2 regions of the Chromobacterium sp. FG22 genome follow, and region 2 is predicted to be linked to the other one. Evidence: riboswitches for the same ligand, from Rfam matches in the RefSeq annotation. Region 2 holds a riboswitch; the other holds the start of a gene.

Region 1 (6,625 bases), on a different contig from region 2:
AAGTTCAACTCCTGGGACAGGCCCTCCCACAGCTTGAGCGCGTGCTCGTACAGCTGCGAAGACTCGTCCCACAGATAGTTGGAGCGGATGATGGTGGTGTTGCGCGCGGTGTTGCCGCCGCCCAGATAGCCTTTTTCCAGCACCGCCACCTTGCGGACGCCGTACATGCGGGCCAGGTAATAGGCGGTGGCCAGGCCGTGGCCGCCGCCGCCGACGATGATGACGTCGTAGCTGCTTTCCGGCTGCGGACTGCGCCAGGCCGGCTGCCAGCCCTGGTGATGCCCAAGCCCGTGCCGGATCAGGCTCCACAGCGAATATCGGTTTGCCATCTGCGCTCCCGCCGCCGGGCCGCCATGGGCCCGCGCCGCTGCTGTCGAGGTTGAGGAAGGCCTCATTCTCAGGGCGACGCCGCCGGCGCATTTGGCTGGAAAGGACGGCCTCTTGCCCGCACGCGACACGGCGATGTCCAAAATCCACGCAAAGCGGACGCATGGCGGACAGCGCGCGCGCGGGACAAGGCCTAGATTGGCCCGTGCCGCCCCACAAACAGGACACGCCAATGACCTCAGACGCCCCCTCCTACGTGCTCAGCTTCGCCTGCCGCAGCGCCTCCGGCCAGGTGGCCGGCTTCTCCGCCTTGCTGGAACAGCAAGGCTGTTATATCGATGAACTGGCGGTGTTCGACGACGCCCGCAGCCGGCGCTTCTTCGTGCGCTGCGTCTTCCACCCGGAGCGGCCGGACTTCGCCCCGGAACGGCTGGCCGACGGCATGGCGCGGATGAGCGGCCACTATCAAGACCTGCAATGGCGGCTGCACGACCGGCGCCAGCGCGCGCGGGTGCTGATCATGGTGTCCAAACTGGACCACTGCCTGAACGATTTGCTCTATCGCCAGAAGATGGGCGATCTGGACATGACGGTGGCCGCCGTCGTCTCCAATCACCGCGACCTCGCCCCTATCGCCGAGGCCTACGGCCTGCCCTTCCACCATCTGCCGCTCACCCCGGACAACAAGCCGCGCCAGGAAGCCGCGCTGCTGGCGCTGATGGAGGACAGCCGGGCGGAACTGCTGGTGCTGGCCCGCTATATGCAGGTGCTCTCCAGCGCCGCCGCCGCAAAACTGGCCGGCCGCGCCATCAATATCCATCACTCCTTCCTGCCCGGCTTCAAGGGGGCGCGGCCGTATCAGCAGGCGCACGAGCGCGGCGTCAAACTGATAGGCGCCACCGCCCACTACATCACCGACGATCTGGACGAAGGCCCGATCATCGAACAAGTGGTGGAACGGGTGGACCACGCCTACAGCCCGGAGCAGTTGCAGGCCGCCGGCCGCGACATGGAGTGCCAGGCGCTGGCGCGCGCGGTGCGCTGCCACTTGGAGCGCCGCGTCTTCATCACCGAGCGGCGCACTGTGGTGTTGCGCTGACAGTTGTTCGCCTGGCAGGAACTTTGTCTATTGCAACGCAACAAAAGCAGGGTACAGTAGCCAGTTATCCGTCATACCAACCAAGAGGTGCCGTATGTGGTCGCAAACAGCCGTCTGGTCCAAGCTCTTCTCCTCCAACCCGGTCGCCGACTACTGGCGCGACGCCTGCGAGCGCAGCATCCTCTACTGGGACGTGCTGCATGACCGCGGCGCGGACTATCTGCAACACGTGCAAAGCGGCAAGCCGCCGGTCTTGGTGTTCGACTACAAAATCATCCTGGACGGCCGCAGCCTGCCGGACCCGGCCAACTACGCGCTGGCAGCCATCCTGCCGCCGGCCGGCTGCCCGGCCACCAATCCGGCGCTGCGCCCCTTCGTGGTGATAGACCCGCGCGCCGGCCACGGCCCCGGCATCGGCGGCTTCAAGATGGACAGCGAAATCGGCATCGCGCTGCAACAGGGCCACCCCTGCTACTTCATCATGTTCTTCCCCCAGCCTGTGCCCAGCCAGACCATAGAAAGCGTCAGCCGCGCCGAATACGTCTTCCTCGGCAAGGTCAGGGAACTGCATCCGGACAGCGACGGCAAGCCCTTCGTCATCGGCAACTGCCAGGGCGGCTGGGCGCTGGCCATGCTGGCCTCGGTGGCGCCGGAGCTGTGCGGCCCCATCCTGCTGGCCGGCACCCCGCTGTCCTACTGGGCCGGCGTCACCGGCAAATACCCGATGCGCTACTCCGGCGGCATGCTGGGCGGCACCTGGACCGCCTCGCTGGCCGGCGATCTGGGCAACGGCAAGTTCGACGGCGCCCATCTGGTCAACAACTTTGAAAAGCTGGACCCGGCCAACACCCTGTGGAAGAAGCCCTACAATCTGTACGCCAAGGTGGACACCGAGCGCGAACGCTATCTGGGCTTTGAACGCTGGTGGGGCGGCCACTACCTGCTGAACAAGCAGGAAATGGAATGGATTTCCCAGCAGCTCTTCGTGGGCAACCACCTGGTGGAAGGCAAGATCGTCAGCAGCGACCAGCACCGCGTGGACATGCGCAACATCCGCTCCCCCATCATCGTGTTCGCCTCCTGGGGCGACAACATCACCCCGCCGCAGCAAGCGCTGAACTGGATACCGGACCTGTACGACAACGCGGAAGACATCCGCGACAACGAACAAACCATCATTTACTGCCTGCACAACAAGGTGGGCCACCTGGGCATCTTCGTCTCCGCCGGCATCGCCAACCGCGAACACAGCGAATTCGCCAGCGCGCTGGACCTGATCGACGTGCTGGCCCCCGGCCTGTACGAAGCCATCATCGAAGACGTGGCCCCCGGCACCCCCGGTCAGGAATACATCAAAGGCCGCTACATCATCCGTTTCGAAGCGCGCGAAGTGGCCAACATCCTGGCCCTGGACGACGGCCGCGAAGACGAACAAGCCTTCGAAGTGGTGCGCCGCGTCTCCGAGATCAACCAAGGCGTTTACAACCGCTTCATCTCCCCCGCGCTCCAGGCCGTCAGCAGCGAAGCCAGCGCCCAATGCCAGCGCCAACTCAACCCGGCGCGGCTGGAACGCACGCTGATCTCCCCGCTCAACCCCTGGCTCAGCTGGCTCAAGCCCGCCGCCGAATACGTGCGCGCCCATCGCCATCCGGTGAGCGTGGACAACCCGCTGTGGCGGCTGCAAGAACAATGGTCCGGCTGGATGGCGCAAAGCCTGGACCGCTACCGCGACCTGCGCGACGCCGCCACCGAACACTGCTTCAAGGCCGTGTACGAATCCCCGTGGCTGGCCTCCGTCGTGGGCGTCCAGCCGGCCCGCGAAACCCGCGCCGCCCGCTGCGACAGCTGGGAGAAACGGGAACGGTTGCAACTCAAGCGCCAAACGCTGGACCCCGCCTACGAAACCGGCACCCTGGCAGACGGCTTCGTGCGCCTGCTCACCTACGTGGCGATTGGCCGCGGCATCATAGACGAGCGCCCGTTCAACGCCATCCGCCGCATCATGCGCGACATCCGCCACGAACACCCGCTGACCCTGATGCAGCTGAAAGAAATCGCCCGCAAGCAAGTCTTCCTGGTGCGGCTGGACGAAGCCCGCGCGCTGGCCGGCCTGCCCAAGCTGCTGCCGGAAGAACACCGCCGCCGCCAAGCCTGGCAGCTGGCGCACGAACTGCTGGCGCTCAGCGGCGATATCGCCCCGGAACAACAGCAGCGGCTGGACCAAGTGGCGCACGCGCTGCAACTGGACACCCGCGCGCCGTCGGCTCCGGCCATCCTGCCGCCCACAGAGCCCGTAGCGACAAGCGCAAGCGCTCCCGCCGCGGCGCCCGCCGTCAAAGCCAGCGCGCCGGCCAAGAAAGCGGCCGCTCCGCGCAAACCGGCCGCCAAAGCCCCGGCCAAAGCAGCGACGGCCGACAAGCCCAGCGCCGCCGTCAAACCCGCCGGCAGCACGCCGCCGGTTGCGGCCAAGCCGGCCTCAAGCAAGCCCGCGGCGGCCAAAACCGCCAAAGCGCCTGCCGCCAAGGCATCCGCAGCCAAAACCCCGGCCACGCGCAAACCCGCCGCCGGCAAGGACGCGGCCAAGCCCAAAACGCCGAGCAACTAAGCATCAGCCAGCGCAAAAACGCCCGGACAGCCAAACCGCCGTCCGGGCGTTTTCATGTTGATATCGCACTGCAACATTTTTGCCTCGCCCCATGTATACAGTCGTTGACTGAACAATACAGCAAACGCTAATATCCTTGCCTGCTGCGGGAGAGAGGGGCATGCGCCCCCGCCGAAGACGCAAACTCCCATAATCGCTCAGGCAACAGTACCGCAGCCCATGGATACCAGCCGATTGGAGAGAGGCCCTAAGCGCCCGTTCATCATCTGCTACGCTTCAGCGAGAGCGCGTCGGATGATGTGACCGGCCCTTAGCCGCCCACCGAAGGGGCAAGTGACACCCGGCAAGGCCCGCACACAGGCCGCGCCCGTCATCTAACTCTCAGGTAAAAGGACAAGGGGAGAGGCAATGCCGGCAGCGCCGCGCCGATGCGCGGCCCGCCGGCCGTGCTCAGAACGTGCTCACGATCTCGCGAGCAAGGACGAGACAAGGCGAAAACAGCTGAGAAAGCGGAATGTACTCGTGGTACATGAGCATTTCGAAGCGGGTTTCAACGCCGTATCGTCGCAGCGCAGCAGATCGTGCACCAGCTCTCAAGGAAAACCCGTGTTCGAAACTCTTGCCCAGGCTGCGCGCCACCTGGCATGGCCCGCCCATTGCCAACCCCTTTTCCCACCCGGCTTCGCCGCGCATCTCGGCGCCAGCCTGTTTGACCATTGCAACTACATGCTTACCCTGATCTATCTGATCGCCATCACCGCGGAAGCGATGACCGGCGCGTTGGCGGCCGGCCGCCGCAATATGGACATCTTCGGCGTTACCGTCATCGCCTTCCTCACCGCCCTGGGCGGCGGCACCGTGCGCGACATCGTGCTGGGCCGCTACCCGATAGGCTGGACCCAACACCCGGAATATGTCGGCCTCGTCATCGCCGGCGGCCTGGCCGCTGTGTTCGTGGCCCGCTATATGAAACGCCTGAGCCGCGTCTTCCTGGTGCTGGACGCGCTGGGCCTGATCGCCTTCACCATCATAGGCTGCGGCGTGGCCCAGTCCATGGACTACCACCCGGTGGTGGTGGTGATGGCCGGCATGATCACCGGCATTGCCGGCGGCATCCTGCGCGACGTGCTGTGCAACCGCGTGCCGGTGGTCTTCCGCCAGGAGCTGTACGCCAGCGTCTCCTTCGCCGTGGCCCTGCTCTACCTGGGCCTGATCAAGCTGGGCGTGCCGCATGATCTCAACGTGCTGGCCAGCTTCGCCGTCGGCCTCGCCATCCGCCTGGCCGCCATCTGGCGCGAATGGCGGCTGCCGGTGTTCATGTACCGGCATGATCTGCACTAACTAAGCGCATCTGTTTACCGCTGCCGGCATCAGGATTGAATCCCCGCCAGCAGCAGGAACAAGGCCGCCTGGCTGGACACGCCCAGCTTGGCGTACAGATGGCGGCGGTGCACCTTGGCGGTTTCCAGCGAAATGCCCAGCTCGCGCGCCACGCCCTTGGTGGAGTGGCCGCCGAGTATCAGCAGCGCCACCTCCACCTCCCGCTTGGTCAACGGCGAGGAGCCCTGCGCGCGCAGCGCCTCCTCCAGTTCCCGGCGGCTCTGCCTGCCCGTCCTGGCCGCCGGCTGACGCAGCCCTTCGTCCAGACGCGCGGCCAGCCGTGACAAGGGCAATAGCCAGGGGGCGAACAGATTGCAAACGCCCAGTTCCTGCTCGCTGAAGCGGCGTTTGCTGCCCAGCGACAGGGACAGCACGCCCTCCGGCAACACTTGCAGAAACTGGATTTCATCCGCCACCACATTGCGCGAAAAGTAACGGCGAAAGTACTCCGTCTCCCGGAAACGGTCCGGCGCCACCTCGTCCAGCCGGTACACGCCGGCGGCCGGGCGCTTCAGCGCAAAACCGTAAAACGGGTCCAGCAGATACAGGCCGCGCCGGTAGTCGGCGAACAAATCGTCGGCGGCGTAATTGGCCGCGTGATCCGCCAGCACCCACGGCGGCGCCTCCTGGCGAAACAGCACCGCCACCCAAGTATCGAAACTCAGGCGTTCCCGTAGAAACGCGGCCAACCCTTGCCAAAAGGCCGCGTTGTCGACGCCGTCCAACAAGCGCCCCAATTGCTGGTGAAACACCAGATCCGCCACATTCAGCTGCATGCCAGCTACCCCGATCAGGTTAGTCCCGCCTTCCGCTCTAACGCTTTCGCGTGATGTCCGCCGCCAAGGCGACTGACTAGTATGGCTCCAGCCTGCGCGACAAGACCAGCCGTGATGTGAGCGCTTCCCCCACCCCGTCGCGCCGCCTGAACAGGAGTGATCGCCATGCCCACGCAGGATCTGTCCTACTGGCAAGGCCGCGCCGCCGATTTGCGCCCGCCTTGCCTCGCCTTCATCAACGGCCGCTTCGTGCCCGCCGCCAACCAGCGCACCTTCACCGACATCAGCCCCATCCATGGCCGGCCCCTGGCCGAGATCGCCCGCTGCGGCGAGGCCGATGTCGAACGGGCGGCGCGGGCCGCCCGCGCCAGCTTCGAATCCGGCGTCTGGTCGCGCTGTCACCCGCGCCAGCGCAAGACCGTGCTACAAAAACTGGCG
Region 2 (6,625 bases):
CCTGGCGGTGGCCGCCACCAGCTATATGCAGGTATTCGTTCCGGCGCTGGGCCACAATAATGTGTTGGCCGGCGTGTTCGCCATCAGCCTGATCTGGATCGTCACCTGGATCAACAGCCGCGGCGCGCGCAGTTCCGGCCTGGTGGCGGTGACGACCACCTTGCTTAAACTGTTGCCGCTGGCCGCCGTCACCTTCATCGGCTTTTTCCACATGCAGCCGGACAATATCGTGTTCAACCCTCACGACAAGCCGCTGCTCAGTTCGGTGTCCGCCACCATGGCGCTGACCCTGTGGGCCTTCCTGGGGCTGGAATCGGCGTCGGTGCCGGCAGGCGACGTGATCGAGCCGGAAAAAAACATTCCGCGCGCCACGGTGCTGGGCACTCTGATCGCCACCGTGCTCTACATCCTGTCCACGGTGGCCTTGATGGGCTTGATGCCGCCGGCGATGCTGGCCGCCTCCCAGGCGCCCTTCGCCGACGCCGCCCGGCTGATGTGGGGCGATTGGGGCTATTATCTGGTGGGTTTCGGCGCCATCGTGTCCTGCTTCGGCGCGCTCAACGGCTGGAGCCTGATGCAGGCGCACGTGCCGGCCGCGGCTGCGCACGACGGCCTGTTTCCCCGTCGTTTCGCCCAGATGAACCGCGAAGGCGTGCCCATTTTCGGCCTGCTGCTGTCCAGCGGGCTGGTGACGGTGCTGATGGCGATGAAGTACGCCGGCGGCGACGGCGGCGTCAAGATTTTCGAGTTCATCATCCTGCTGGCCACCGCCACCACTTTGCTGCCCTACGCCTTTTGCTCGATGGCCTTGCTCGCCATCATGCTGATGCGCCCCCAGCAGTTCCAGCGCAAGGACTTCCTGGCGCCGCTGTGCTTCGCCGGCGTGGGTTTCGCCTATTCGGTCTGGGCCTTGTACGGCTCCGGCGCCGACATCGTGATGTGGGGCATGATTCTGCTGCTGCTGGGCTTGCCGGTCTATGTCTGGCAGGTGAAGGAGCGTTACGCCGATCCTTCATGAAGGAGAGGCGATGTCGGATCCCAAACGCGGCTTAGGCCGCGTTTTCTTTTTGCGCAAGCCTATCGTCATGAGTCAACGGGCTTGCCTATGCCGCCGGCTGGTGGCCTACTAGGGCGCTTTGCTTTCAGACCGGGAGTTGCCATGAGGATAAGCGCCGCCGATCACGCGCTCGTCGCCATCGATTTCACCTATCCGCTGCCGGACGCGCAGACGCTGGCGCGGATGCGGGCGGAGAACGCGCCTTGCGCGCTTGAGCGCGCGGACGGCCTGTTTCCGGAAAACAGCTATTACCGCGCCGGCCGCAAAGGCTGCGCCGAAGGCATGTCGGCGCGGTCCTTTGTCGCGCGCCGTTTGCGCGAGACGGCGGCGCGGCTGGCGCCGGAGTACGGTTTGCTGCTGTTCGACGCCTACCGCAGCCGCGAAACCCAGGCGGATCTGTTTCAGATGGTGCTGGACGATGTGCGCGCCGCGCACCCGGACTGGGACGCGGCGGCGGTGGAGCGGCAGGCGCGACTGTTCGCCGCCCACCCGGACGACACCGCCCGTTTCGCGGTGTTGCCGCACAATTCCGGCGGCGCCGTGGACCTGGCGATCTGCCGGATGGACACGGGCGAGATCTGCGATTTCGGCACGGCCTTCGACGCGGCGGAGCCGGCGTCGCGCACCGATTTCTTCGAAGCGCCGCATGATCCGGCCCTGGGTTTTTCCTCCGAGCACTGGCTGACGGTGCGTCACAATCGCCGCGTCTTGTTCAATCTGATGAAGCAGGCCGGCTTCAGCAATTATGCCGAGGAATGGTGGCATTACGATCTGGGCGACTGCCTGTGGGGGCAGGCGCTGGGCGTGGATTGGATCTATCCGTCGATGGAGACCGAGCCGGAGAGGCCGGCCTGATCGCCAGGGCCGCCGCGCGGGCGCGGCGGCCCATGGCCTGGCGCTAGCCGGTCAGCGCCTTCAACCAGACCAGCGCGGCGCTGGCGCCCGCGTCCGGCACGCCCAGCGCCCGTTCGCCCAGATAGCTGGCCCGGCCCAGGCGCGGCCGCATGGCGGCGGTTGCCGCGCAGCCGCGCTCCGCCGCTGTCAGCGCCGAACGCCAGGCCGTCTCCGGAGCCTGTCCGGCGTCCAGGGCGGAGGCGAAAGCGTCGGCGGCGGGGGACAAGGCGTCCAGCATGGTGCGGTCGCCCACTTGCGCGCCGCCCAGTTCCGCGACGGCGGCGACGCCGTCCAGAAAGGCGGCCGCCCAGTCCTTCGGGGTGGGCGGGGTCGTCGTGTCCAGCCGCCGCGCCGCGCGCAGCAGGGCGGTGGAGTAGAAAGGCCCGGAGCTGCCGGCGATGGCTTGGCGCAAGGCCTGGCCGACCGCGCGCAGCGCCGTGGCGGGGTCGCTCCATGCGCTGTCGGGCAAGGCCCGGATCGCGGCCGCGCCGCGCTGCATGCTGACGCCCAGATCTCCATCCCCGGCCGCGCCGTCCAGTTCGGTCAACAGCGGCTCGGCGGCGTCCAGCGCGTCGGCCGCGGCCCAGGCCGCGGCGCGCAAACGGGGATCGGCCGCGGCGGCCGAGGGCGTGAAAGCGTCGCGCGGCGGCGCGGCGCGCAGCTGGCGTTGCGCCGGCAGACGGCCTGAACCGGGCCAGGCCGGCGCCAGAGTGGCCTGGTCCAGCCTGGCGAGCCGCTGATCGTCCAGCGCCATCAGGGACAAGGAGCAGCCGGGCATTTCCAGCGCGGTCATGAAGTTGCCGCTCCAGGCGCGTTCCACCTGTAGGCCGCGCAGGCGCAGATGAGCCAGCGCGGCGCGGGCGACGATGGCCAGCTCCATCGGCGGCGTGCCGCCCAGGCCGTTGACCAGCAGCGCCACCCTGTGTCCCGAACGCCAGCCGCGGTCTTGCAAGATGGCGTCCAGCAGCGTCGCGCACAAATCGGCGGCCGATGGCGTCGCCACGCGGCGCACGCCGGCTTCGCCGTGTATGCCCAGGCCCAGTTCCGCCTCCCCGCTGTCCAGTTGAAAGCCCGGGCGGCCGGTGGCCGGCACCGTGCAGGCGCCCAGGCCCACGCCCATGGTGGCCACCTGTTCTGCAGCCTGCCGCGCCGCGGCGGCGACCTCGGCCAGGCCGGCGCCGGAGGCGGCCGCCGCGCCGGCGATCTTGTGCACCAGCACCGTGCCGGCGATGCCGCGCCTGCGCGCCGGCTCCACGGTGTCGCGCAGCGCCACGTCGTCGGCCACCACCACGCTGTCGACGGCGATGCCCTCGGCGCGAGCCAGTTCCGCCGCCAGGCCGAAGTTGAGCCGGTCGCCGGTGTAGTTCTTGACGATGAGCAGCACGCCCTTGGGGCCGGCGACGGCGCGGATCGCCGCCAGCACGGTGTCTACGCTGGGAGAGGTGAATACGTCGCCCACCGCGGCGGCGTCCAGCATGCCGTGGCCGATGTAGCCGGCGTGGGCCGGTTCGTGGCCGCTGCCGCCGCCGGAAATCAGCGCCACCTTGTCGCGCAGGCCGCCGGCGGGAAGGTCCGCCCGCAGCAAGACGTTTTCTTCCTCGAGCAGCGCCAGGCCGGGCAGGGTGTCGGCCAGGCCTTCCAGCATCTCCCGCGCCACATGGCGCGGATCGTTGATCAGTTTTCGCATCGCGGTTTCCTTTCCAGATCGGATAGAGATCGTGCTTGGTCAAGATGGATGTCATCTTACGATCAGCGGCGGCGCAATGGGGGGGGCATCTATTTTTTGATCGATAAGGAAATGAAATATGTTCGTAATCGATCTTAAACGAAGCAATGCCGGTTCAATGTTTTGCGGTTTCGAATATTTTAAGTCATTGTTTAAGTTGAAGATAAACACGGCTTGCCAAGCCCCGGCCCAGCAACCATAATCTGGCTCGTCATGCAGGAGAGAGTGGCCGTCCGCGCCACCGCCGAAGGCGCAAGCGCACCCGCAATCGCTCAGGCAAAAGGACTGCATCATCGGACTGGCCGCAGCCAGTTCGCCGAATCTGGAGAGCGGCATCCGCGGATGCCCACCGAAGGGGCTAACGGCCGCAAGGCCGGAAAATCTCAGGTGCAGGGACAGAGGGGTGTAGGGAATAGAGCAACACTACACGCTTTTGCTAAGGACGCACCGATGACGGCCCCGAAACGCACCCCCCTGTTTGAATCCCATATCGCCGCCGGCGCCAAGATGGTCGATTTCGCCGGCTGGGAAATGCCCATCCATTACGGCTCCCAACTCAAGGAACATGAGATCGTGCGCAGCGACGCCGGCATGTTCGACGTTTCCCATATGACGGTGCTGGACATCAGCGGCCCGGACGCCAAAGTCTGGCTGCAGCGCTTGATCGCCAACGACGTGGCCAAGCTCGGCTTCGAAGGCAAGGCGCTGTATTCCGGCATGCTCACCCCCGACGGCACCGTGGTGGACGATCTGATCGTCTATCTGACCTCCTACGGCTACCGCATGGTGATCAACGCCGGCACCACCGACAAGGACCTGGCCTGGATGGAAGGGCGCAAGGCGGATTTCGACGTGGACATCAAGGTGCGCCGCGATCTGTCCATCCTGGCGGTGCAGGGCCCGCAGGCCATCGCCAAGGTCTGCGCGGTCAAGCCCGAGCTCGCCGACGTCATCCAGGCCTTGAAGCCCTTCCAAGGCCAGCCCGCCGGCGATTGGTTCTATGCCCGCACCGGCTACACCGGGGAAGACGGCCTGGAAGTGATGCTGCCCGGCGTTGAGGCCGCGGCCTTTTTCCAGCAACTGCAGGCCGCCGGCGTGGCGCCGATAGGCCTGGGCGCGCGCGACACGCTGCGCCTGGAAGCCGGCATGAATCTCTACGGCCACGATATGGATGAAACCGTTTCCCCGCTGGAGGCCGGCATGGGCTGGACCATCGCCTGGGAACCGGCGGAGCGTGATTTCATCGGCCGCAAGGCGCTGGAGGCGCAGAAAGCCGCCGGCCTGAAAACCAGACAAGTGGGCCTGGTGCTGGAAGGCCGCGGCGTGCTGCGCGAAGGCCTGAAAGTGGTGGTGGAAGGCGTAGGCGAGGGCGTGATCACCAGCGGCACCTTCTCGCCCACCCTCAAACACTCCATCGCGATCGCGCGCGTGCCGGCCGGCACCGGCGATACGGCGCTGGTGGACCTGCGCGGAACCTTGACCGAGGTGCGCGTGGTCAAAATGCCGTTTGTGCGCAACGGCAAAAAAGTTTTCGCCTGAGCGGCGTGCTTGGGCAGGCCGCGCGACGCGGCCGGGAATATCGTTTAAGACCTGGATTTGACTGGAGACACTCATGAGCAACATCCCCGCCGAACTCAAATACGTTGAAAGCCACGAATGGCTGCGCCTGGAAGCTGACGGCTCCGTGACCGTGGGCATTACCGAGCACGCGCAGGAACTGCTGGGCGACATCGTTTTCGTCGAATTGCCGAAAGTGGGCGCCAAGCTCGCCAAGGAAGAGCAGGCCGGCGTGGTGGAGTCGGTGAAAGCCGCTTCCGACATCTACTGTCCGATTGCCGGCGAAGTGCTGGCCATCAACGAGGAACTGGAAGCCGAACCGGAACTGGCCAATGGCGAGCCCTACGGCGCCGGCTGGTTCTTCAAGATCAAGCCGGCGGATCCGGCGGACCTGGACGCCCTGATGGACGCCGCCGCCTACGCCAAGGAAATTGGCGCCTGATGGTGAAAACCGCCTCGCAGTCCTAATCGGCCGCGAGGCGTTTTTTTCGCCCGGTTATCCAGCAACACCCGATTGGCCGCGCAAGCCGCGGCGCGGACGGCAAGCACAGAAGGTCCCGTACTCATGTCTCTCTCCGAACTTTTCAACCGCAAAGAATTCATCTCCCGCCACATCGGCCCGTCCGACGCCGAGCGCGAGCAAATGCTGGCCGCCATCGGCGTGGCCTCCATCGATGAACTGGTGGCGCAGACGCTGCCGGCCGACATTCACCTGAACCGCAAGCTGGAGCTGCCGGATCCGATGCCGGAAGCCGAGGCGCTGGCCGCACTGAAGGCCGTTGCCGCCAAGAACGTGGTCAATAAATCCTTCATCGGCCAGGGCTATTACCCGGTGCTGACCCCGACGGTGATCCTGCGCAATCTGCTGGAAAACCCGGGCTGGTACACCGCTTACACTCCGTATCAGGCTGAGATCGCCCAGGGCCGTCTCGAAGCCTTGCTGAACTTCCAGCAAATGGTGATAGACCTGACCGGTCTGGAACTGGCCAACGCCTCCTTGCTGGACGAGGCCACCGCCGCCGCCGAGGCGATGGCGATGGCGCGCCGCGTGTCCAAGGCCAAGTCCGGCCAGTTCTTCGTAGACAGCCGCGTGCTGCCGCAAACCCTGGACGTGATGCGGACCCGCGCCAAGTACTTCGGCTTCGAGCTGGTGCAGGGCCATCCGGAAGAGGCGGGCAAGGGCGAATACTTCGGCGCCCTGTTCCAATATCCGGGCGAAGCCGGCGATCTGATCGACCTGACCCCGCACATCGCCGCGGTCAAGGCCAAGGGCGCGGTGGCGGTGGTGGCCGCCGACATCATGGCCTTGGTGGCGTTGAAATCGCCGGGCGAGATGGGCGCGGACGTGGCCATCGGCAATACCCAGCGCTTCGGCGTGCCCATGGGCTTCG

The links. A riboswitch is a leader RNA that binds a small molecule or an ion and turns the genes downstream of it on or off. The one in region 2 is predicted to bind glycine.
Region 1: another riboswitch for glycine. It lies ahead of ACODSD_RS15270 (trimeric intracellular cation channel family protein); the one in region 2 lies ahead of gcvT (glycine cleavage system aminomethyltransferase GcvT).

Annotation. Positions count from the first base shown of each region.
Region 1 is NZ_JBMDJX010000015.1:15,138-21,762, forward strand. Features, by position in the region: gene ACODSD_RS15250 (sarcosine oxidase subunit beta family protein) at 1-329, opposite strand, end outside; gene purU (formyltetrahydrofolate deformylase) at 560-1,426, shown strand; gene ACODSD_RS15260 (DUF3141 domain-containing protein) at 1,521-4,031, shown strand; glycine riboswitch at 4,168-4,254, shown strand; glycine riboswitch at 4,256-4,438, shown strand; gene ACODSD_RS15265 (hypothetical protein) at 4,482-4,748, opposite strand; gene ACODSD_RS15270 (trimeric intracellular cation channel family protein) at 4,758-5,372, shown strand; gene ACODSD_RS15275 (LuxR C-terminal-related transcriptional regulator) at 5,402-6,187, opposite strand; gene ACODSD_RS15280 (aldehyde dehydrogenase) at 6,353-6,625, shown strand, end outside.
Region 2 is NZ_JBMDJX010000019.1:16,940-23,564, forward strand. Features, by position in the region: gene ACODSD_RS17370 (amino acid permease) at 1-1,018, shown strand, start outside; gene ACODSD_RS17375 (M15 family metallopeptidase) at 1,160-1,912, shown strand; gene ACODSD_RS17380 (dihydroxyacetone kinase family protein) at 1,956-3,638, opposite strand; glycine riboswitch at 3,884-3,975, shown strand; glycine riboswitch at 3,990-4,086, shown strand; gene gcvT (glycine cleavage system aminomethyltransferase GcvT) at 4,128-5,216, shown strand; gene gcvH (glycine cleavage system protein GcvH) at 5,290-5,676, shown strand; gene gcvP (aminomethyl-transferring glycine dehydrogenase) at 5,800-6,625, shown strand, end outside.